DNA from 4 places in the Mesorhizobium sp. B2-4-19 genome. Region 4 is predicted to be linked to each of the others. Evidence: predicted binding sites of a transcription regulator. Region 4 holds the regulator's gene; each other region holds the start of a gene.

Region 1 (5,262 bases), on a different contig from region 4:
TGCTCAATGTCATGCGTTCGGCAGGCGTTGTGGCAGAATTCGGACAGGGCGATAAATCGCGCTCTGGCCGGGACGACAGCAAATGACCGTCTTTTAGGCGGCATTCGGAAATAGCCGCCCTCACGCGGCGATGGTAATTTGGCCGTACGCGGCATTGACGGGGTTAGAACGTGGCAGCTGACAAGGTCGATCCGATCCACCAGTTCCATATCATCAAGCTGATTCCGATTAACATCGGCGGCTACGACCTGTCCTTCACGAACTCGGCATTGTTCATGGTCGCGACCGTGATCGTCGCGGCGGCGTTCCTTTATCTGACCACATCGAGCCGCAGCCTGGTTCCCGGCCGGTTTCAGTCGATCTCCGAGATGGCCTACGAATTCGTCGCAAACATGTTGCGTGACGCCGCCGGCACGCAGGGCATGAAGTTCTTCCCGCTTGTGTTCTCCCTGTTCATGTTCGTGCTGGTCGCCAATCTGCTCGGCCTGTTCCCCTATTTCTTCACCGTCACCAGCCACATCATCGTTACCTTCGGCTTGGCCATCCTGGTGATCGGCACCGTCATCGTCTACGGCTTCATGAAGCATGGTCTTGGCTTCCTGAAACTCTTCGTGCCGAAAGGCGTGCCTCTCGTGATGATGGTGCTTGTCGTTCCGATCGAGGTGATTTCCTTCGTCTCGCGTCCCATCAGCCTCTCGGTTCGTCTGTTCGCCAACATGTTGGCCGGCCACATCACGCTGAAGGTGTTTTCGGGCTTCGTCGTCAGCCTGTCCGCGCTGGGCGCGGTCGGCGTGGCAGGTTCGATCCTGCCGCTGGCCATGGCTGTGGCGCTGACGGCGCTTGAATTGCTGGTCGCCTTCCTGCAGGCCTACGTCTTTGCGGTGTTGACCTGCATGTATCTCAACGACGCCCTGCATCCCAGCCACTAAGTTTTCACCGGCGCACGACGCCAACTACAATCTGCAACGACAACGGAACCACAAGGAGTTTGACATGGAAGTAAATGCAGCAGCTGCAATCGGCGCCGGCATCGCTTGCCTGGGCATGGGTGGCGCGGGCATCGGCCTGGGCAACATCTTCGGCAGCTATCTCTCGGGCGCGCTGCGCAATCCGTCGGCTGCCGATGGCCAGTTCGGCCGCCTGATTTTCGGCTTCGCCGTGACCGAAGCTCTGGGCATCTTCTCGCTCCTGATCGCGCTGCTCCTGGTGTTCAAGTAAGAAACACAGGCTGACGAAGGGGGGCGCATGGTGCGACCTAACCTTATGGACGGGGGAATGAGATGTTCGTGACATCTGCCTTTGCGGAAGAGACCGCGCCCGCCGTGACGGGAGGCGACACGCATTCCGTCACAGGTGTGCCTGCCGAAGCGCACGGCACGTTCCCGCCATTCGATCCTGCGACGTTTCCGTCGCAGCTTCTGTGGCTGGCGATCACCTTCGGGCTGTTCTACCTCTTCTTGAAGAAGGTAGCGATGCCGCGCATTGGCGGTATCATCGATGTCCGCAACGATCGCATCAGCCAGGACCTCGATCAGGCGAGCAAGCTGAAGGGCGAGGCCGACGCCGCCGTTGCTGCCTACGAGCAGGAACTGGCGGAAGCCAAGAAGAACGCCAACTCGATCGGCCAGCAGGCCGCGGATGCAGCCAAGGCGGAAGCCGAGACCGCGCGCAAGAAGATCGAGGCCGCGCTCGACGAGAAGCTTGGCGAGGCCGAGGCGCGCATTTCTTCCATCAAGGCCAACGCCATGAAGGAAGTCGGCGGCATCGCCGAGGACACTGCTTCGGCGATCGTCGAGGCCCTGGTCGGCGGCAAGGCCAGCAAGGCCGAGATCGCGGCCGCGGTCAAATCCGTGGCCCGGTGAGGAGCGCATCATGGACGCTACATCTCTCGCAACGCTCTGGGCCACGATTGCCCTGATCATCTTCCTGGGCGTCGCCATCTACATCAAGGTGCCCGGTCTTATCGCCAAGGCGCTCGACGCCCGCGCTGCCAGGATCAGCAGCGAACTCGACGAGGCACGCAAGCTGCGCGACGAGGCCCAGCAATTGCTCGGCCAGTACAAGAAGAAGCGCAAGGAAGCCGAGCAGGAGGCTGCGGACATCGTCGCGGCCGCTAAGCGCGAAGCCGAAATGCTCGCCACCGAAGCGCACAAGAAGACCGAAGAGTATGTTGCCCGGCGCACGGCACTTGCCGAGCAGAAGATCGGTCAGGCCGAGCGTGACGCGGTCGCCGAAGTGCGCGCCAGTGCCGTCGACATCGCCGTCGAAGCCGCCCGCGCGCTGCTCGCCGCCAAGGTCGACGTCAAGGCCGGAGCCGACCTGTTCAAGGCTTCGCTCGCGGATGTGAAGGCCAAGCTGAACTGAGCTGACAGCATTTGGAACTCAAAAAAGCCGCCTGGGCAACCAGGCGGCTTTTTTGTTGGGAGATGCGCCGAAGCTGCCAATCTCCCCCACGAGGGGGGAGATTGGCCCTTACCGCCGCCTGCGCCCGAGAGATAATCAGTTCGGCTCAGTCCAGCCCGGCCAGGCTCTCTTCCTCAACCACCTCAGCCCCGCCCAGCCTGAACGGCGCGAACGAAATGCGGTGCAGCCGTGCCACCGGGCCAAGCGTCTCGATCGCCGTGCGGTGCCGGGCCGTGGCGTAGCCCATATGGACCTCGAAGCCGTAGCGGTCGTGGTGGCTGCCGCAGCCGCACATCATGCGGTCGCGCATCACCTTGGCGACGATGGAGGCGGCGGCGATCGACTGCGAGCGCTGGTCGCCCTTGATCAGTGCGCGTCCGTCGCATGGCAGTCCTGGCGGCACGTCGCGGCCATCGGCAAGTGCGAGCTTCGGGCGAACCGACAGCCCGACCAAAGCGCGGCGCATCGCCTCGAGGCTGGCCTTGAGGATATTGCTGCCGTCGATGCCTTCGGCGCTGATCGACGCCATCGAAACCGCCTGCGCGGAGCCGAGAATGCGCAGGAACAGCGCCTCGCGCTGCAAATGGCTGAGACGTTTGGAATCGTCGAGGCCTTCGGGGATGTTGGCGGGATCGAGAACGACAGCCGCCGCGACGACCGGTCCGGCCAAAGGACCGCGGCCGGCCTCGTCCATCCCGGCGACCGGCCACAACCCGTCGGCCATCGCCTTCGTTTCGAAGGAGAAATCGGGTTTCTCGACGATTTCGAAGAGAAGCGGAGAATCGGAACGCGCGCGAGCCATGTTGCGGCGAGGTTCGCATCGGCTCCGATTCTCCGCAAGTCCCTCCGGGTCGGGTGGGGCGCCGGACCGGGAGGGCACCGTCTGCAGGCCGGGGCAGGCCGGACGGGATTCCTTGCCGTGGCAGCTCAAACCGCCGCGGCGAATTGCAGTCTCACAGCAGCATCAACTGCTCCTGGTCCTTTCCGGCGGCGATGAACTGGTCGGTGCGCAGCGTGCGCCGTTCGATATTGAGGCCGAGCCGCTTGGCGGTAATTTCGAAGCGGCGGCCGATCTGCCAGGCGTAGGGTCCGGCGCCCTTCATGCGCTTGCCCCATTCCGAATCATAATCCTTGCCGTCGCGCATCGACCGGATCAGCGACATCACGTGGCGATAGCGGTCGGGATAGTGGCGAAGCAGCCAGTCCTTGAAGATCGGGCTGACCTCCAGCGGCAGGCGCAGCACGACGTAACCGGCCTCGCGCGCGCCGGCGGCGTAAGCCGAATCGAGTATCCGCTCCATCTCCTGGTCGGTGAGGCCGGGGATGATCGGCGCCACCATGACCGAAGCCGGAATGCCGGCGTCAGAAAGCTGCCGGATCGCCTCCAGCCGCTTGGTCGGCGTCGACGCGCGGGGCTCCATCGTCCTGGCCAGCATGCGGTCCATTGTCGTCACCGACAGCGCCACCTTGGCCAGTCCGCGTTCGGCCATGCGCGACAATATGTCGATGTCGCGCGTCACCAGGGCGGATTTGGTGACGATGCCGACCGGATGGCCGCGCGCTTCCAGCACTTCGAGGATCTCGCGCATGATCCGGTACTGCTTTTCGATCGGCTGGTAGGGGTCGGTGTTGGTGCCGATGGCGATGGTGCGCGGCTGGTAGCCGTCCTTGGACAGTTCCTTGTCGAGCAGCCGCGCCGCATCCGGCTTGGCGAACAGTTTGGATTCGAAATCCAGCCCCGGCGACAGGCCCATGAACGCATGCGTCGGCCGGGCAAAGCAATAGACGCAGCCATGTTCGCAGCCGCGATAGGGGTTGATCGAGCGGTCGAAGGAGATATCAGGCGATTCGTTGCGGGTGATGATGGTGCGCGGCTTTTCCACCTGCACCTCGGTCTTGAACGGCGGCAGTTCCTCCAGCGAACTCCAACCATCGTCGAAGACATGCCGGCTGACCGGTTCGAAGCGGCCGGACGGATTGATGCCCGCCGACCGGCCGCGGTTGCGGTCCGGACGGATACGCATGCCGCTCTGCTCGATCATCGCATTGGCCATTTCGGCTCGTCCTGCCCCGAAGGCTGCAATGTCGGCGCGCACGATCGGTTCCATCTTGGCCCGCTCCCAGGGACTGTCCATGTTGTTTCGAATCGCTCTGTTCATGGAATTATTCCTATTTTGTTGATGAGAACAAAGCAAGAACTTTTTATGCTGCGCCGCAAAAACTGGCGCTGTGCGCGGCTTTCCGCTATTCGGCTAAATATGCTCAGTGTTCTCATCGAAACCCGCAATGACGAGGAGGCTCTCGCCCGCACGCTTGGCTCGCTGATTGGCGGCGCAGTCGAGGGCATGGTGCGCGAGGTTGTCGTCTGCGACACCGGCTCCACCGACCAGACGCATCATGTCGCCGAGCATGCCGGCTGCCACTATGTGGCAAGCGGCGGTATCGCCGCCGGGATAAGGCAGGCCAAGGGTGATTGGCTGTTGCTGCTGGAGCCGGGCGCGCGGCTGGTGGAGGGCTGGACCGACGCGGTCGTCGCCCACACGGTGAGGCAAACCATGGCGGCGCGGTTTTCGCGCGCGCGGGGCAGCCGAACGCCCTTCCTGGCCAGGGTCTTTTCGGGAAACCGTGCGCTCGCCGACGGGCTGGTGATCAGCAAGCGCCAGGCCGCATCGCTGTCAAAGAGTGCCAGCAGCGCCGAGGCGCTAGCGCGCGGCCTTGCGACGAAGAAGCTCGAGGCCGAGATCTGGGTGGCGCCGCCGAAGCAGCAACACCGCGCGCCGAAATGATTTTTTGCATCTGCTCTGCTCATTGTGCATTGCACAAAATCTGACGCCCGGTTAGCCTTCCCGAGGTGGGTGA
Region 2 (5,262 bases), on a different contig from region 4:
TTGGTCTTGAGGCTGCGGCCGCCGGTCAACTCCAGGATTTTTCCCAGCAGGAACGGCGTCACCGCCTTGCCGGTCACGTTGAGCGCCTCGGCGGCCTTTTGCGCGGCTTCGATGTAGCCGGCCATCTCCTCGGCCGGGATTTCCTGGTTTTCCGGCACCGGATTGGCGACGAGCATGCCGCCGCCGAGCCCCAGCGCAACCCTGGTCTGGTAGAAGTGCGCGATTTCTTCCGGTCCGTGCAAGGTCAGCGGGGCGCGGAATGGCGACTGCCGCGACCAGAAGGCGGGCATCGTTTCGCAGCCATGGCCGACGACAGGCACGCCGCGTGTCTCCAGCACTTCCAGCGTCTTTTCGATGTCGAGGATCGCCTTGGCGCCGGCCGAGACGACGATCACCGGCGTGCGTGCCAGTTCGTCGAGATCGGCGGAGATGTCAAAACTCTTCTCCGCGCCCTTGTGCACGCCGCCAATGCCGCCGGTGGCGAACACCTTTATCCCAACCATTTCAGCCGCGATCATGGTGGCTGCGACAGTCGTGCCGCCGGTGCGTCCTTGCGCGACGGCGAAGCCGAGGTCGGCGCGCGACAGCTTCATGGCGTCACCGGTCATGGCCAGCGATTCGCGCTCGCCGTCGGACAGGCCGATCTTGATGCGGCCGCCAATCACCGCGATCGTCGCCGGTACGGCGCCGCCGTCGCTGATGATCTTCTCGACATTGGCCGCCATGGCGCCGTTGTCGGGGTAGGGCATGCCATGGGTGATGATGGTGCTTTCCAGCGCCACAACCGGGCGCCCGGCGGCCAGGGCTTGCGCCACCGGTGCGTGGATGTCGATGAAGGGGCGGGCGGTTTCGGGTCTCATCTGGATCTCCAACTCGCGGTGCGGCGCATGGGCGACACCCTGCAACACAGCGGCACTATGAATTTGCCGGTCTCATGCCACTTCCTGCGCGTCCGGCACAAGAGCCAGAGCTTCGGCGAAGCTCGCCGCGGTAAAATCGGGGATGGCGTTGGCGCTTTCGATGGCCAGCGTCGCCGCCGCGACGCCTTCGCGCAAGGCCTGGCGCAGCGGCAGGCCGCGCAGCAGGGCTGCCACCGTCGCACCCGCCAGCGCGTCGCCGGCGCCGGTGACGTCAGCGACTTTTCTCGGGGCAGGCGGTTGGATGGTAAAGGCGCCAGCTTCGTCGAAACCCAGCACCGGCGCGCTGCCCGCCGTCACGACGCCGCTGGCAAGGCCGCTGCATCGCAAACCGTCGACGACATCTCGTTCGGCGGCGTTTGCGTTGACGCCGGCCAGCGCGCCGGCTTCGCGCCGGTTCATGAAGACCAGCGCCAGCGCGCCGAGCACCGGTATCAACCGCACCACCTTGGCCGGCGAAATGGCAATGGCATACACCGGCTTGCCGGCCGCAAGCGAAACCAGCCGCTCCAGTGCCGCCGACGGCAGATTGGCGTCGCACAGGATGGCATCGGCGGCAGCGATCGCCTCGCGGACCTTGGAGCGTCTCATCTGCTTGGGAAACGCCAGATCATAGAGCGCCATGTCGGCAAAGCCGACGATCAACTCGCCCTCGCGATCGATCAGCGCGGTGTAGCTCGGCGTCGTGCGGTCGAGGAAGACCGCCGACAGGTCGGCGATCCCTGCCTCGGCGATGGCTCGCGAAATGGTGTCCGCCCCGGCATCGCCGCCGCGCATCGACATCAGGGAGCCCGATACGCCGCGCCGCACCGTGCTGCGCAGCGCGTTGAACACGCCGCCGCCGACGTCCTCGCGCATCGTGCCGGGATTGGACGCGGCCGGCACATACGTGCCTGACACCTGGCCGCGCCGGTCGATATGGGCGCCGCCCACGGCCAATATCTCTATGAATTTCACCATGCTGGCGATATGCCCTTTGTTATTGCAACCGCACAAGCGCTAGACTGCGTCATAGCCTTCGCCAGCAAGATGGCGATTCGGCGGGTCGATACAACCGAGCAGTCTGGCCCAATGCCGGGTGCATTCCTGTTCGATCTCGTGGTACGAAAAAAGAACAAATCCGGATATGACTTGTTTTTCAGATATTTGATCCCTCTTGCCAAACGAGAACAAAAAAGGTACAAATTGGCAGGGATTACGGATTGTCCGGCCTTCATTGACGACCAAGGGGTGATGTATCATGGCTCAGAATTCTTTGCGGCTTGTAGAGGATAAGGCAGTGGACAAATCAAAGGCTCTGGATGCGGCGCTGTCGCAAATCGAGCGGGCTTTCGGCAAGGGCTCGATCATGCGGCTCGGCGCGAACGAGCAGGTCGTCGAGATTGAAACGGTGCCGACCGGATCGCTCGGTCTCGACATCGCGCTCGGCGTCGGTGGCCTGCCGCGCGGCCGCATCATCGAGATTTACGGGCCGGAAAGCTCGGGCAAGACGACGCTGGCGCTGCACACGGTGGCCGAAGCCCAGAAGAAGGGCGGCATCTGCGCCTTCGTCGACGCCGAACACGCGCTCGACCCGGTCTATGCCCGCAAGCTCGGCGTCGATCTTGAAAACCTGCTGATCTCGCAGCCCGACACAGGCGAGCAGGCGCTGGAAATCTGCGACACGCTGGTGCGCTCCGGCGCCATCGACGTGCTGGTGGTCGATTCGGTCGCGGCACTGACGCCGCGCGCCGAAATCGAGGGCGAGATGGGCGATTCGCTGCCCGGCCTGCAGGCCCGCCTGATGAGCCAGGCGCTGCGCAAGCTGACCGCCTCGATCTCGCGCTCCAACACCATGGTCATCTTCATCAACCAGATCCGCATGAAGATCGGCGTCATGTTCGGTTCGCCCGAGACCACGACCGGCGGCAACGCGCTGAAATTCTATGCGTCGGTGCGCCTCGACATCCGCCGCATCGGCTCGGTCAAGGATCGCGACGAGGTCGTCGGCAACCAGACCCGCGTCAAGGTGGTCAAGAACAAGCTGGCGCCGCCCTTCAAGGTGGTCGAGTTCGACATCATGTATGGCGAGGGCGTGTCCAAGACCGGCGAGCTGGTCGACCTCGGCGTCAAGGCCGGCGTGGTCGAGAAGTCCGGCGCTTGGTTCTCGTACAATTCGCAACGTCTCGGCCAGGGCCGCGAAAATGCAAAACTGTTCCTGCGTGACAATCCCGATACCGCACGCGAGATCGAACTGGCGCTCAGGCAGAATGCCGGGCTTATCGCCGAAAAGTTCCTCGAGAATGGCGGCTCTGAAGGCGGCGACGACGGCTTTGAGGACGAAGCCGGCGCGATGTAGGCAACGGACAGAGTTCGGCCATAAGGTCGACCTATGATCCGATGCTTAAGTAACCGAGTTCTTTAGTACCGCGTCCAAAACCGCCGGCCTTCGCGCCGGCGGTTTTCGTTTTTGGGACTAACAGACTCCCGGGATCGGCCCAGTTCCGTGTTTCTGGACAGGCTGGAGCGTGCCCGCTAAAAGGCCAAGTCTATTTCTGGAAAGCAGACACCAGTTTCCGCCGGCCGCGCCGGCGGTTTTCGCGAAAAGGCAGCAGTCATGAGTGGCGTGAACGAGATCCGGTCGACATTTCTCGACTATTTCCGCAAGGAGGGCCACGAGGTCGTGGCCTCGAGCCCGCTCGTGCCGCGCAACGATCCGACATTGATGTTCACCAATGCCGGCATGGTGCAGTTCAAGAACGTCTTCACCGGTCTGGAGAAGCGATCCTATTCGCGCGCCACCACCGCCCAGAAGAGCGTTCGCGCCGGCGGCAAGCACAACGACCTCGACAATGTCGGCTACACCGCGCGCCACCTGACTTTCTTCGAGATGCTCGGCAATTTCTCCTTCGGCGACTACTTCAAGGAGCGCGCCGTCGAGCTTGCCTGGAACCTGATCACCAAGGAGTTCGGGCTGAAGAAGGACAAGCTGCTGGTCACCGTCTACCACACGGACGACGAGGCGGCCGGCTTCTGGAAGAAGATCGCCGGTTTCTCGGACGATCGCATCATCCGCATCGCGACCTCGGACAATTTCTGGGCGATGGGCGACACGGGTCCCTGCGGGCCGTGCTCGGAAATCTTCATCGATCGTGGCGAGCACATCTGGGGTGGACCTCCCGGCAGCCCCGAAGAGGATGGCGACCGCTTCCTCGAATTCTGGAACCTGGTGTTCATGCAGTATGAACAGGTGACGAAGGAGGAGCGCATCGACCTGCCGCGCCCGTCCATCGACACCGGCATGGGCCTGGAGCGCATGGCTTCTATCCTGCAAGGGGTGGAAAGCGTCTTCGAGACCGACCTGTTCCGTCACTTGATCGATGCGGCGTCCTCCGCGCTCGGCCGCGCTCCCGATGCGGAAACGGTGGCCTCCTACTGCGTCATTGCCGACCATTTGCGGTCGTCCTGCTTCCTGGTCGCCGACGGTGTCTTGCCGTCGAACGAAGGCCGCGGCTATGTGCTGCGCCGCATCATGCGCCGCGCCATGCGCCACGCGCAGCTGCTCGGGGCGAACGACCCGCTGATGTGGAAGCTGGTGCCGGCGCTGGTGCGCGAAATGGGCCAGGCCTATCCCGAACTGCTGCGCGGCGAACAGCTGATCACCGAGACGCTGAAGCTCGAAGAGACGCGCTTCCGCAAGACGCTGGTGCGCGGCCTCGGCCTGCTCTCCGAGGCGACGGAAACGCTGCATGCCGGCGACATGCTGGATGGCGAGACGGCCTTCAAGCTCTACGACACTTACGGCTTCCCGCTCGACCTGACGCAGGACGCGCTACGCCAGCGCAACATCTCGGTCGATCTTGCCGGCTTCACCAATGCGATGGAGCAGCAGAAGGCCGAGGCGCGCAAGCATTGGACCGGGTCCGGCGAGGCCGCCACCGAGACGGTATGGTTCTCCGTGCGCGAACAGACCGGCGCCACCGAATTCCTCGGTTACGAGACCGAGCAGGCGGAAGGCCTCATCCAGGCGCTTGTCAAGGACGGCAAGACCGTCGACAGCGCCGGCAAGGGTGATACCGTTGCGGTCGTCGTCAACCAGACGCCGTTCTATGGCGAGTCCGGCGGCCAGATGGGCGACACCGGCGTCATCTCGGGCGAAGGTTTCTCGATCGCGATATCCGACACGCAGAAGAAGGCCGACGGCCTGTTCGTGCATCTGGGCAACGTGGCGAGCGGCACGGTCAAGACCGGCGCTGCCGTCGAGCTCAAGGTAGATCATGCACGCCGCACCAGGCTGCGCGCCAACCACTCCGCCACGCATCTGATCCATGAAGCGTTGCGCGAGGTCCTGGGCACCCATGTCGCG
Region 3 (5,262 bases), on a different contig from region 4:
ACACGGGGACCTCGTCGCCACGTCGTTTGTCTATATGCCACACAATTCCTTTAGTCCGTTCCGCACCTACGCTTGGGGCGGTCTTGCTGCGGTCTCGCCAGCCCACAGGGGCAGGTCGCTTGGCAGCTACATCAATGCCTGCGCCGCCGTCATGGCATTCGAGCAACTCGCGGCGACCGTCTTTTACGAACAGGTCGCCACGACCAATGTTCCATCGAGACGGATGGTCGAAGCATGCGGGCTGACCCTACACCCCTATCTAAAGAGCGGGCTTGCTTCGACCGGGGCGGAAAAGTTCACGCGGTGACAGTGTCAGGTTTGCCGCAAATAGGGAAAGTTGCAATTTCGATCTCTCCGAGCCGTCACCTTTCGACGCCCGATGTCGGCGAGGTCGCGCACCGAGGCATGGATGCCGGCTTTGACGACAGCGGAAGGCGCTTCATGCCGCCTGCGCCAGGCGCTCCGAACTCATGCGATAGGAGATCGCCTCGGCCAGATGGATGCGGCCGACGGTTTCGCTGGCGTCGAGATCGGCCAGCGTGCGCGCCACTTTCAGCACGCGGTGGTAGGCCCGCGCCGAGAAAGCCAGCTTTTCGCTGGCGTCCTTGAGCAGCGACAGGCCTGACGCGTCGGGCATGGCGATCTCCTCGATGACGGAGGGCGCGCAATGGGCGTTGGTGGTGGCGCTGGTCACGCCGAGCCGTTCGAAACGCTCGCGCTGGAGGGTGCGGGCGCGTGCCACGCGCAACGCCACATCAGCACTTTTCTCCGCCCGGTCCGGCCTTATCAGGTCGCTGGCCGAGACCGCCGGCACTTCGATCCGCAAATCGATGCGGTCGAGCAGCGGACCGGAAATGCGTGCCTGATAATCGGTGCGGCAGCGCTCGCCGCGCAGGCAGCGATAGCCCGGCTCGCCGGCCATGCCGCAGCGGCACGGGTTCATCGCCGCCACCAGCTGGATGCGCGCCGGATAGGTGACGCGATGGTTGGCGCGCGCGATCATGCAGTCGCCGGTCTCCAGCGGCTGGCGCAGCGCATCGAGCGTCTGCGGCGTGAATTCGGGGAACTCGTCAAGGAACAGCACACCGTGATGGGCGAGCGAGACTTCGCCCGGCCGGGCGCGGATGCCGCCGCCCACCATCGCCGCCATCGAGGCCGAATGGTGCGGCGCGCGGAACGGCCGCCGATCGGTCAGCTTGCCTTCGCCGAGCTCGCCCGCCACCGAGGCGATCATCGAGACTTCGAGCAATTCCTTCGGCATCAGGGGCGGCAGGATCGACGGCAGCCGCTGCGCCAGCATCGATTTTCCCGATCCCGGCGGCCCGATCATCAGAAGATTGTGGCCGCCGGCCGCCGCCACTTCCAGCGCCCGCTTGGCGGTCTCCTGGCCTTTGATGTCGGCAAGGTCGGGCAGGTCGCGCGCCGCGGCGTGGATACCGGCCTCCGGCCGCGACAGCACCTGCGTGCCGCGGAAATGATTGGCGATGGCGATCAGGCTGCGCGGCGCCAAAATGTCGAAATCCTTGCCGGCCCACGCCGCTTCCGGCCCGCAGGCGAACGGGCAGATCAGGCCCTTGCCCTCGGCATTGGCGCCGATCGCCGCCGGCAAGGCACCGGCGACGCCGGCAATGGTGCCGTCGAGCGACAATTCGCCGAGCACGACATAGGAGGCCAGCATGTCGCCCGGAATGGCGCCAAGCGCGGCCATCAGGCCAAGCGCGATCGGCAGATCGTAGTGGCTGCCTTCCTTGGGCAGGTCGGCCGGCGCCAGATTGACCGTCACCTTCTTCGACGGCATCGACAGACCCGACGCGTGGAGCGCGGCCTGCACCCGCTCGCGGCTTTCGGCCACCGCTTTGTCGGGCAGGCCGACGATCTGCATGCCGACCTTGCCGGGCGCGATCATCACCTGCACGTCGACCGGCACGGCCTCGATGCCCTGGAAAGCAACCGTGCGAACCCGCGCAACCATTTTGATCTGCCCCCAATACAGGCTCGCTCGGGCCATTGTGGATCAAGCCGCGCGACGTCGGCCCAAGACAACCATAGATTTCAAGTCAAGGCAAGAACATTACGGGAACATAGCCTGCATGACGATCTGACTTACATCGTGGTCGATGTCGTCAATCCCGACACGGAGCGCTACTACGTGATTCCCGGGCACATTTTGAGGCAGTTCCACTATTCCGCGCCTAACGGGATCGATGGACGCATTCCATTGAAGAAATGCCGCGACTTTGAGAATCGGTGGGACATGCTGGAGGCGTAACCCCTGATGGGTCGTTACGGGGGGTGAAAAATGAGTGGGGCAACCAGGCCAATGAGTTCCACGAGCGCTGGAAGCTCTCCCGTTGCACTTCCTCGTGTGCCTGGTCAGCCCGCCAGCCCATGCGGGAATCCTTGAAAATTAATGTGGCACAACCTCAGTACGGCGCGGCCACCTTCCTTCGCCGACGCGGTCGTGCGAATGTGCTGTTGCGATCCATCGCGGGCTCTGAGGCTTAGGCCAGGGGCCCCGAATGGTGCCGCTGGGAGGTAGACCATGACAAAAATGCGTGACGTTTCGTTTGTGGCCCTTGCCGCACTTTCCGCAATGTTGGGGTCAGCCGGCACCGTGGATGCCGAGGACGCACTCCCGACAATCGTCACCCTCGGCGACAGCTACATCAACAGCTATGGAGTAGCCGCCATTGAGACCTTTGCGACCAGGCTAAAGTCGGCGCTGAACGCCGACGGGCACCAAGTGAGAATTGTTGAGGTCGGGTACACAAACGACAGCGGGTCGGGTCTCCGTTGGCTGACGAAATCGCCACGCGGCCTCGACCTGCAGGCGAGCCCTGCAAACCAAGTTGTCATTGTCGAACTGGGACAGAACGATTGCGGGCTTCTCGACCTTGATCGCACGCGAGCGAACCTCGACCAGCTTCTGGGTATCCTCGCCCAGAAGCGCGTTCCAGTGCTTGTGGTTGGAACTGCGGCCTATGACTATTGCTCGTATAGGAACGGGGGTGACTATGCCGAGCGGTTTTCAAAGATGTTCTCCGAGCTGGCGACCAAGCATAGAGACTTGCTCTACGCCGACTTCAAGGAGGGCGTGACTGGGTATCCGGAGTTGCTGCAAGCGGACCACGACCACCCAAATGCAGCGGGTGATGCGATCATCGTTAGAAACATGCTCCCTATGGTTGAAGCGCTGCTCGCGCAGGCGAAACCGCGTTAGCCATCGCTCCGCACTGAGGAAAGGCCCTCCACGGGGATGAAGGCTTTCTGTCGCACCTCGTCATAGGAGTTTTCAGTCTTCCAGCTCAAGTCGCCCTTCAATTTGCCGGACTCAGTGCAACGTCAATGCCGGATGTAAAATTAATGTAGCCCACCATCAGAAGATTGTGGCCGCCGGCCGCCGCCACTTCCAGCGCCCGCTTGACGGTCTCCTGGCCCTTGATGTCGGCAAGGTCGGGCAGGTCGCGCGCCGCGGCGTGGATACCGGCCTCCGGCCGCGACAGCACCTGCGTGCCGCGGAAATGATTGGCGATGGCGATCAGGCTGCGCGGCGCCAAAATGTCGAAATCCTTGCCGGCCCACGCCGCTTCCGGCCCGCAGGCGAACGGGCAGATCAGGCCCTTGCCCTCGGCATTGGCGCCGATCGCCGCCGGCAAGGCACCGGCGACGCCGGCAATGGTGCCGTCGAGCGACAATTCGCCGAGCACGACATAGGAGGCCAGCATGTCGCCCGGAATGGCGCCAAGCGCGGCCATCAGGCCAAGCGCGATCGGCAGATCGTAGTGGCTGCCTTCCTTGGGCAGGTCGGCCGGCGCCAGATTGACCGTCACCTTCTTCGACGGCATCGACAGACCCGACGCGTGGAGCGCGGCCTGCACCCGCTCGCGGCTTTCGGCCACCGCTTTGTCGGCCAGGCCGACGATCTGCATGCCGACCTTGCCGGGCGCGATCATCACCTGCACGTCGACCGGCACGGCCTCGATGCCCTGGAAAGCAACCGTGCGAACCCGCGCAACCATTTTCCCACCCCGGATATGGGCCGCAACCCATGCGATAGGCCTGGAACGTGGCCCCGGCGGAAGACAATCACAGATTGCCGGTCAAATCAAGAACATTACGAGAACAAGGCAATCGCTATGGTTGCAGCCGGATTGAGCCCGGTTGAAAAGGCGGAACATGGTTAATACGAACTGAAAACGGCCTACTTGCGCCGCTTCCCCTCGACCGCGTCCCAGAACAGGCTGGCGATGTCGGCGCCGCCAAAGCGCTGCACCTCGCGCACGCCGGTCGGCGAGGTCACGTTGATCTCGGTCATGTAGTCGCCGATGACGTCGATGCCGACCAGGATGAAGCCGCGTTCCCTGAGCGACGGCCCGATGCGGGCGCAGATCTCGCGCTCGCGCTCGGTCAGTTCGGTCTTTTCGGCGCGGCCGCCGACATGCATGTTGGAGCGGGAATCGTGCTCGGCCGGCACGCGGTTGATGGCGCCGACCGGCTCGCCGTCGATCAGGATGATGCGCTTGTCGCCCTTGCGCACGTCCTTGAGATAGCGCTGCACGATATAGGGCTCGCGGAACATCTGGCCGAACATTTCGAGCAGCGAGGCGAGGTTGCGGTCGGCCTCGTGCAGATGGAAGATGCCGGCGCCGCCATTGCCGTAGAGCGGCTTGACGATGATGTCGCCGAACTCCTTGCGGAAGGCGGCGACTTCTTGGCTGTCCTTGGTGATCAGCGTGTCCGGCATCAGGTCGGCAAACTCGGTGACGAAGATCTTTTCCGGACTGTTGCGCACCCAGGCCGGGTCGTTGACCACCAGCGTCATCGGGTGGATGCGCTCAAGGATATGCGTGGTGGTGATGTAGTTCATGTCGAAGGGCGGATCCTGGCGAAGCAGGACCACGTCCATCTCCGACAGGTCGGTGCGCACCTTCTCGCCCAGCGAGTAGTGGCTGCCCTTCTCGTCGCGCACCTGCATCTCCTCGATGCGCGCAAACACCTTGCCGTCGCGCAGCGACAGCTGGTCGGGCGTGTAATGGAACAATTGATGGCCGCGCCGCTGCGCTTCCAGCGACAGCGCGAACGAAGTGTCGCCGGCGATCGACACGGTGGAGATATGGTCCATCTGGACGGCGATTTTCAGCTTCATGGCGGGTCCCCAGCGCAGTCGACGAAAGCGATATAAGGGTCGCCGCGCCTTCTGCCAATCGCGACGTCCGAAGAATGGCAACAGCAGGACGCAACCCCCGCCGGCCCGATCGCGAC
Region 4 (5,262 bases):
CAAAACGGGTGACGACCTTGTCGGACATGAAACTCTCGGAAACCATCTGAAGCGGGGTGCGGCTGCGCGGACTTTCGCGCGTCGCGCGTTCATGTAGCATAGGGCGTCAGGGGTGCAAGGGGCAGACCCGATGGCTGGACGAGGCCGGGGCTCGGAACAGGGCGAGGACGCTGGTGTTGGCGTCAGCGAACGGTCCCTGTTTGCGATTGCGCCGCCAGTCTCGCAGCCGCTATCGCCTCTGGTGCCGGGCTCCGATGGTCAATCGCCGCGGGCAGATATGCCGCCGATACCTCCGCCGCCTGCGTCAGGCCGGATTGTGCGTGTCCGGCGGCGACTCGCCCGGGTTTCCTGGCCTCGCCTGCGCCATAGTGCGGCGACGGCAGCCGAGCTCGAGCTTGACCGGGGCATCGCCTTCCTGCTGGTGCCGGTTTGTCTGGCCGCTGGAGCGATCGGCTATTATTCGCTCGCGGCGGAGCCTGATTTTGCAAAGCCTGTCGCGGTCGTCGTGCTGATGGCGGTCTGTGCGCTTGTTTCGCGCTCCTGGCCGAAAACCCATCTGGGCTTCATGGCGGCATTGTTGTGCGCGCTTGGCCTGCTTGTCGCCAAGGTCGAGACATGGCGGGCGAGCACCCAGATGCTGGGTTCGGAAATCTCGACGCAAGTGACCGGCCGCGTCGTTTCGCTCGACCGGATGGAGACCGGCCGCATCCGGCTGACCATCGACGTGACGTCGACCGCACGGCCGAAACTGCGCTATGCGCCGGAAAGGGTCAGGCTTTCGGCGCGGGATATCCCGGCGGAAATGACCGCCGGCTCCATGGTCACCGGCTACGCTAAACTGTTGCCGCCGACCGGCCCGGTGCGGCCGGACAGTTACGATTTCTCCTTCGACAGCTATTTCGCCGGTATTGGCGGCAGCGGCTTCTTTCTCGGCAATCCAAAGCTTGTCTCAGCCATGGACGACGAGGTGCCGCTCACGGCCCGCCTTTTCTCGGGGATAGAAAATGCTCGTCAAGCCATTGCCGACCACATCAGGGCCAGGGTTGGCGGTGCCGAGGGTGAGATCGCGGCGGCGCTGATCGTCGGCGTGCGGGCCGGCATTCCCGATGAAATCAACGAGGCGATGCGGCGCACCGGCATCTATCACATCATCTCCATTTCCGGACTGCATATGGCGCTGGTCGCCGGTACCATCATGGGGCTGCTGCGCGGTGCCTTCGCGCTGTTTCCGGACTTTTCCGCGCGTCGGCCGGTGAAGAAATACGCCGCCGCCGCCGCCCTGTTCTCGATCGCCGCCTATCTCGTCATTTCCGGTGTCGTCGTTGCCGCCGAGCGCAGCTTCATCATGCTGGCGGTGATGCTTATCGCCGTCCTATTCGATCGCGCGGCACTGACCATGCGCAACCTCGCCATCTCGGCGATCGCCGTCATTGTGGTGTCGCCGCATGAGGTTGTCGGCCCAAGCTTCCAGATGTCGTTCGCCGCGACCGCCGCGCTGGTCGGCGCCTATGCCGGCTGGGCGGATCACCACGCAGGAGAGGCAAGACCGCCACCGCCAAAGCGAACTCTGCCGGGTTCTCTCACGCGAAAATTCCTGCTGGCGACGGGCGGGCTGGCGATGACCTCCATCATCGCCGGCTGCGCCACGGCGCTGTTTGCCATCTGGCATTTCCAGCGTGTGTCGCCGCTCAGCCTGTTCGCCAATCTGGCCGTCATGCCGATCGTGTCACTGATTGTCATGCCTTTCGCTGTTCTCAGTTCTCTTGCGATGCCCTTTGGTGCCGACGGTCCCTTCCTTTACGTGATGGGCAAGGGCCTGACCGCAATGATCGCCATATCGGCGTGGATATCGGAACGCTCCCCGGTCGATGCGGTCGGGCTGATCTCGCAGCAATCCGTGCTGCTGGTGACCATCGCCCTGGTCATCGCGACGATGGCGACGACCTGGCTGCGGCTCGCGGCAGTGCCATTCGCGCTTGCCGGCCTGCTGACAATATCGGATACGCGCACCCCGGATGTGCTGATTTCCGAAGATGCGCGGTTGGTGGCGTTGCCGATCGGCGGTGGAGAACTCGCGGTCAGCCGGACTCGCCCGAGCGAGTTCACCGTCGACAATTGGAAACGCGCGCTGGTGTCCGAAACCATCGTCGTGCCGGAGATGTTCGACAGGGCGGACGGGCAATTCGACATTGCCGATGCCGTCAATCTGCCGCCGGGAGCACCGTTCTACTGCACGGATGGCGTCTGTCTTGCCCGGCACCCGTCGGGTGCGATCATTGCGCATGTCGAAGACCGCAAGAATACCTGGAAAGCCTGCGGTTTCGCCGACCTGATCGTCGTCAATGACGCGACGGGCTATGACGCCTGCCACAATCCGCTGGTTCTTGTTGTCACCAAACGGCAACTTGCCCGCAAAGGCAGTGCCGCCGTGTTCTTCGACCGCCAATCGGCAACCGGTCCGCCAACCGTCAGCTTCGCGGTGGACGGGCCGTATCGGCCTTGGCACGAGCAGCGAAAATTTTCGCGTGAGGCGAGGGGGCTGGCGCCCTATCAAAAACCCGAAAAGACGGCCGTTCCTGCTCAGTAGCGCCGGATCAGTCCGACAAGTTTGCCTTGCACCTTGACCCTGTCTGGCCCGAAAATGCGCGTCTCGTAGGCAGGATTGGCGGCTTCAAGGGCGATCGAGGCGCCCTTGCGGCGGAACCGTTTCAGGGTTGCTTCCTCCTCATCCACCAGCGCCACGATGATCTCGCCCGGGCTCGCCGTGTCGGCGTTGCGGATGATGACCGTGTCGCCGTCGAAGATGCCGGCGTCGATCATCGAGTCGCCCTTGACCTCCAGCGCATAGTGCTCGCCACCCATGATCATATCCGGCGGCACCGAGATCGAATGCGTCTGGTGCTGGATGGCATCGATCGGCACACCGGCAGCGATGCGGCCCATCACCGGGATCGACACGGCGGAAACCGCATCATCATCATTGCCGGCCGCAGGCAAGCGCGACTGCGCCGGCTTGATTTGGCGGCCAAGACCGCCCTGGCCGAGACTGCCCTGGATGACGCTTGGCGAGAATTTCTTTGCCGCGTTAAGGCCGGGCGCGATCGAATCCGGCAGCCGCAGCACTTCCAGCGCCCGCGCCCGGTTGGGCAGCCGGCGGATGAAGCCGCGTTCCTCCAGTGCCGTGATCAGGCGATGGATGCCCGACTTGGAGGCGAGATCGAGCGCTTCCTTCATCTCGTCGAAGGACGGCGGAATGCCGCTTTCCTTGAGCCGTTCATGAATGAACATCAGCAGTTCATGTTGCTTGCGTGTCAGCATGGCGGCCCCCAAGGCATTGAACGAAGGGTGAATCAGAATCGAAAAACAAACCCAGAACAAACACTATCTGTTCCAGTTGTGTTCCGCAACTGTTTAAAGTTTAATGAATTTGTTAACGCGTCTGAAGTTTTTTGGCCGGGGCAGAGGGTCGCGATCAATCATTTCCCTGCCGGTACGCGCATTGAAATCGTTTCGGTTAATGGCCTGTGGCCTAGCCCTGAATGCGGTTTGGCATCAGGCATTTGGGAGGCGTCCACGGGGCCGAATTGTACAATGTATCGATCCATTTCCGGCAGAACGAAACGAAACCAAAACGCCAACAATCGTGTGTTCAGGGCCGGCACGGCCGCGTGGATTTGGACGCCGCGGAAGCATCATCCGGAAACCGCTTTCAGGCTGCCGGCGCGCGCGGTGTAAGTGTTGGCGCCGTTGTCTTCGCTGTGTACATAGACATGTAGGGTGTAGCCGATATGCGCCGTCATCAGCGCCTTTGCCCGTTCGACATCGCGATCGAGCGCCGCTTCCATGATCGCGGTATGATGCTCGATGGCGATCGCCTCGCGCAGCGCGTCCATTGCCTCGCCATAGCCGTCCTTCAGGCCGGCCGCCGCCCGCAATGTCGGCGCCAGGCCGAGAAACCGATGATGCCGACGCAGCTGATCGGCGATCGTCGAGCGGAAGCGCAACAGCCAGTTGGACGTCGCCGCGCTCAGCAGCGCCGCGTGGAAGGCCTCGTGGCTCTCGTCCCATTTGTCGACGGCCGCATCGGAAGGGTCATCGACCGCGGTCTTGCAGCGGGAGAGCCGGTAATGAGCGGTGACGACCGCGTCCTCCCATTCCCTGCCGCCGTTCGTGATCGATTCCAGGAACAGCGGCATTTCGACAACCATCCTCGCGCGCGCCAGGTCCTCGAGCTCGGCGCGCGACACGGGTGCGACGGCAAAGCCGCGATTGCTGATGGCGGTGACCAAGCGTTCGGCTTCAAGTCGGGACAAGGCTTCACGCAGCGGCGTCCAGCCGACGCCGTATGTGCCGCGCAGCGCGCTCAGCTTGAGCGGCGCCCCCGGCATGAGGCGGGTGGTCAGGATATCGCGCCGCAGCAGCTGATAGGCTGCTTCGGTCTTGGTGGGATTGTTCTGATCCTGCATCGCGATCCGTCCATCGTCGGCTTGTGAAAATTATATATGAAGGGGAAGCATGGCAAGAATTATATATAATGTTTGACACGCGGCGAGGGACTGACCATGATCGCCGCAGTTGCCGTCCTTGTGAGCGGCGCTGATCAAATCTGGGAGGAAATGATGTTGAAGTCGAAATCCGCTTGGCTGTCGGGATTGGCCCTGGCAGGCGCATTGATGGTCAGCGCCGGCAGCGCCGCAGCCGATCAGATACGCATCGGCATCGCCAATTTCGGCGAGCATCCGCAGCTCAATGCCGCCATAGCGGGCTTCAAGAAGGCACTGACGGACAACGGCTTTGTCGAGGGCAAGGACGTCGTCTACACCGAAAGCCATACCAACTTCGATGCATCGCTGGTGCCGCAGATGATCGCCAAGCTGCAGGCGGAGCAGCCCAAGCTGATCTACACCATCACCACGCCGGTCTCGCAGATCGCCAAGAAGGCGCTCGCCGGTTCCGGGATTCCGATCGTCTTTGCCGCGGTCACCGATCCGGTGGCGGCCAAGCTGGTGCCGTCGTGGGACGCCGGAGACGAAGGCATGACCGGCGCCAGCGATCTGCAGGATGTCGCCGCGGTGATGGCCTTCACCAAGAAGCTGCTGCCGAACGCCAAGCGCTTCGGGGTTCCCTACAATCCGGGCGAGGCCAATGACGTTGCCCTGATCGAAAAGATCAAGGCGGCGGCACCCGCCGCCGGCTTTGAGGTCGTCGAAGTCGGCATCGACAACGTCAATGACATCCAGCAACGCATCGCTTCGCTCGCCG

Evidence for each region. Region 4 encodes LexA, which represses DNA repair genes until DNA is damaged. Its sites were predicted from a motif close to TGTTCNNNNTGTGTTCNG; they were not measured.
Region 1: a site for LexA is predicted at 4,586-4,603, ahead of FJ546_RS01595 (PA0069 family radical SAM protein). Genes of this name have one in related genera too.
Region 2: a site for LexA is predicted at 2,083-2,100, ahead of recA (recombinase RecA). Genes of this name have one in related genera too.
Region 3: a site for LexA is predicted at 2,065-2,082, ahead of FJ546_RS20210 (YifB family Mg chelatase-like AAA ATPase). Genes of this name have one in related genera too.

Annotation. Positions count from the first base shown of each region.
Region 1 covers NZ_VFUV01000001.1:334,055-339,316, reverse strand. The annotation lists gene FJ546_RS01625 (AtpZ/AtpI family protein) at 1-86, shown strand, start outside; gene FJ546_RS01620 (F0F1 ATP synthase subunit A) at 171-929, shown strand; gene FJ546_RS01615 (F0F1 ATP synthase subunit C) at 994-1,218, shown strand; gene FJ546_RS01610 (F0F1 ATP synthase subunit B) at 1,281-1,862, shown strand; gene FJ546_RS01605 (F0F1 ATP synthase subunit B) at 1,873-2,364, shown strand; gene FJ546_RS01600 (ribonuclease HII) at 2,510-3,205, opposite strand; gene FJ546_RS01595 (PA0069 family radical SAM protein) at 3,357-4,511, opposite strand; gene FJ546_RS01590 (glycosyltransferase) at 4,662-5,189, shown strand.
Region 2 covers NZ_VFUV01000003.1:84,348-89,609, reverse strand. The annotation lists gene FJ546_RS06455 (pseudouridine-5'-phosphate glycosidase) at 1-860, opposite strand, end outside; gene FJ546_RS06450 (carbohydrate kinase family protein) at 933-1,877, opposite strand; gene recA (recombinase RecA) at 2,158-3,255, shown strand; gene alaS (alanine--tRNA ligase) at 3,514-5,262, shown strand, end outside.
Region 3 covers NZ_VFUV01000012.1:57,078-62,339, forward strand. The annotation lists gene FJ546_RS20205 (hypothetical protein) at 1-307, shown strand, start outside; gene FJ546_RS20210 (YifB family Mg chelatase-like AAA ATPase) at 440-1,972, opposite strand; gene FJ546_RS20215 (GDSL-type esterase/lipase family protein) at 2,543-3,220, shown strand; partial or broken gene FJ546_RS20220 (magnesium chelatase domain-containing protein) at 3,369-4,019, opposite strand; gene gshB (glutathione synthase) at 4,202-5,146, opposite strand.
Region 4 covers NZ_VFUV01000011.1:19,222-24,483, forward strand. The annotation lists gene gltX (glutamate--tRNA ligase) at 1-28, opposite strand, end outside; gene FJ546_RS19040 (ComEC/Rec2 family competence protein) at 131-2,587, shown strand; gene lexA (transcriptional repressor LexA) at 2,581-3,318, opposite strand; gene FJ546_RS19050 (GntR family transcriptional regulator) at 3,693-4,466, opposite strand; gene FJ546_RS19055 (ABC transporter substrate-binding protein) at 4,620-5,262, shown strand, end outside.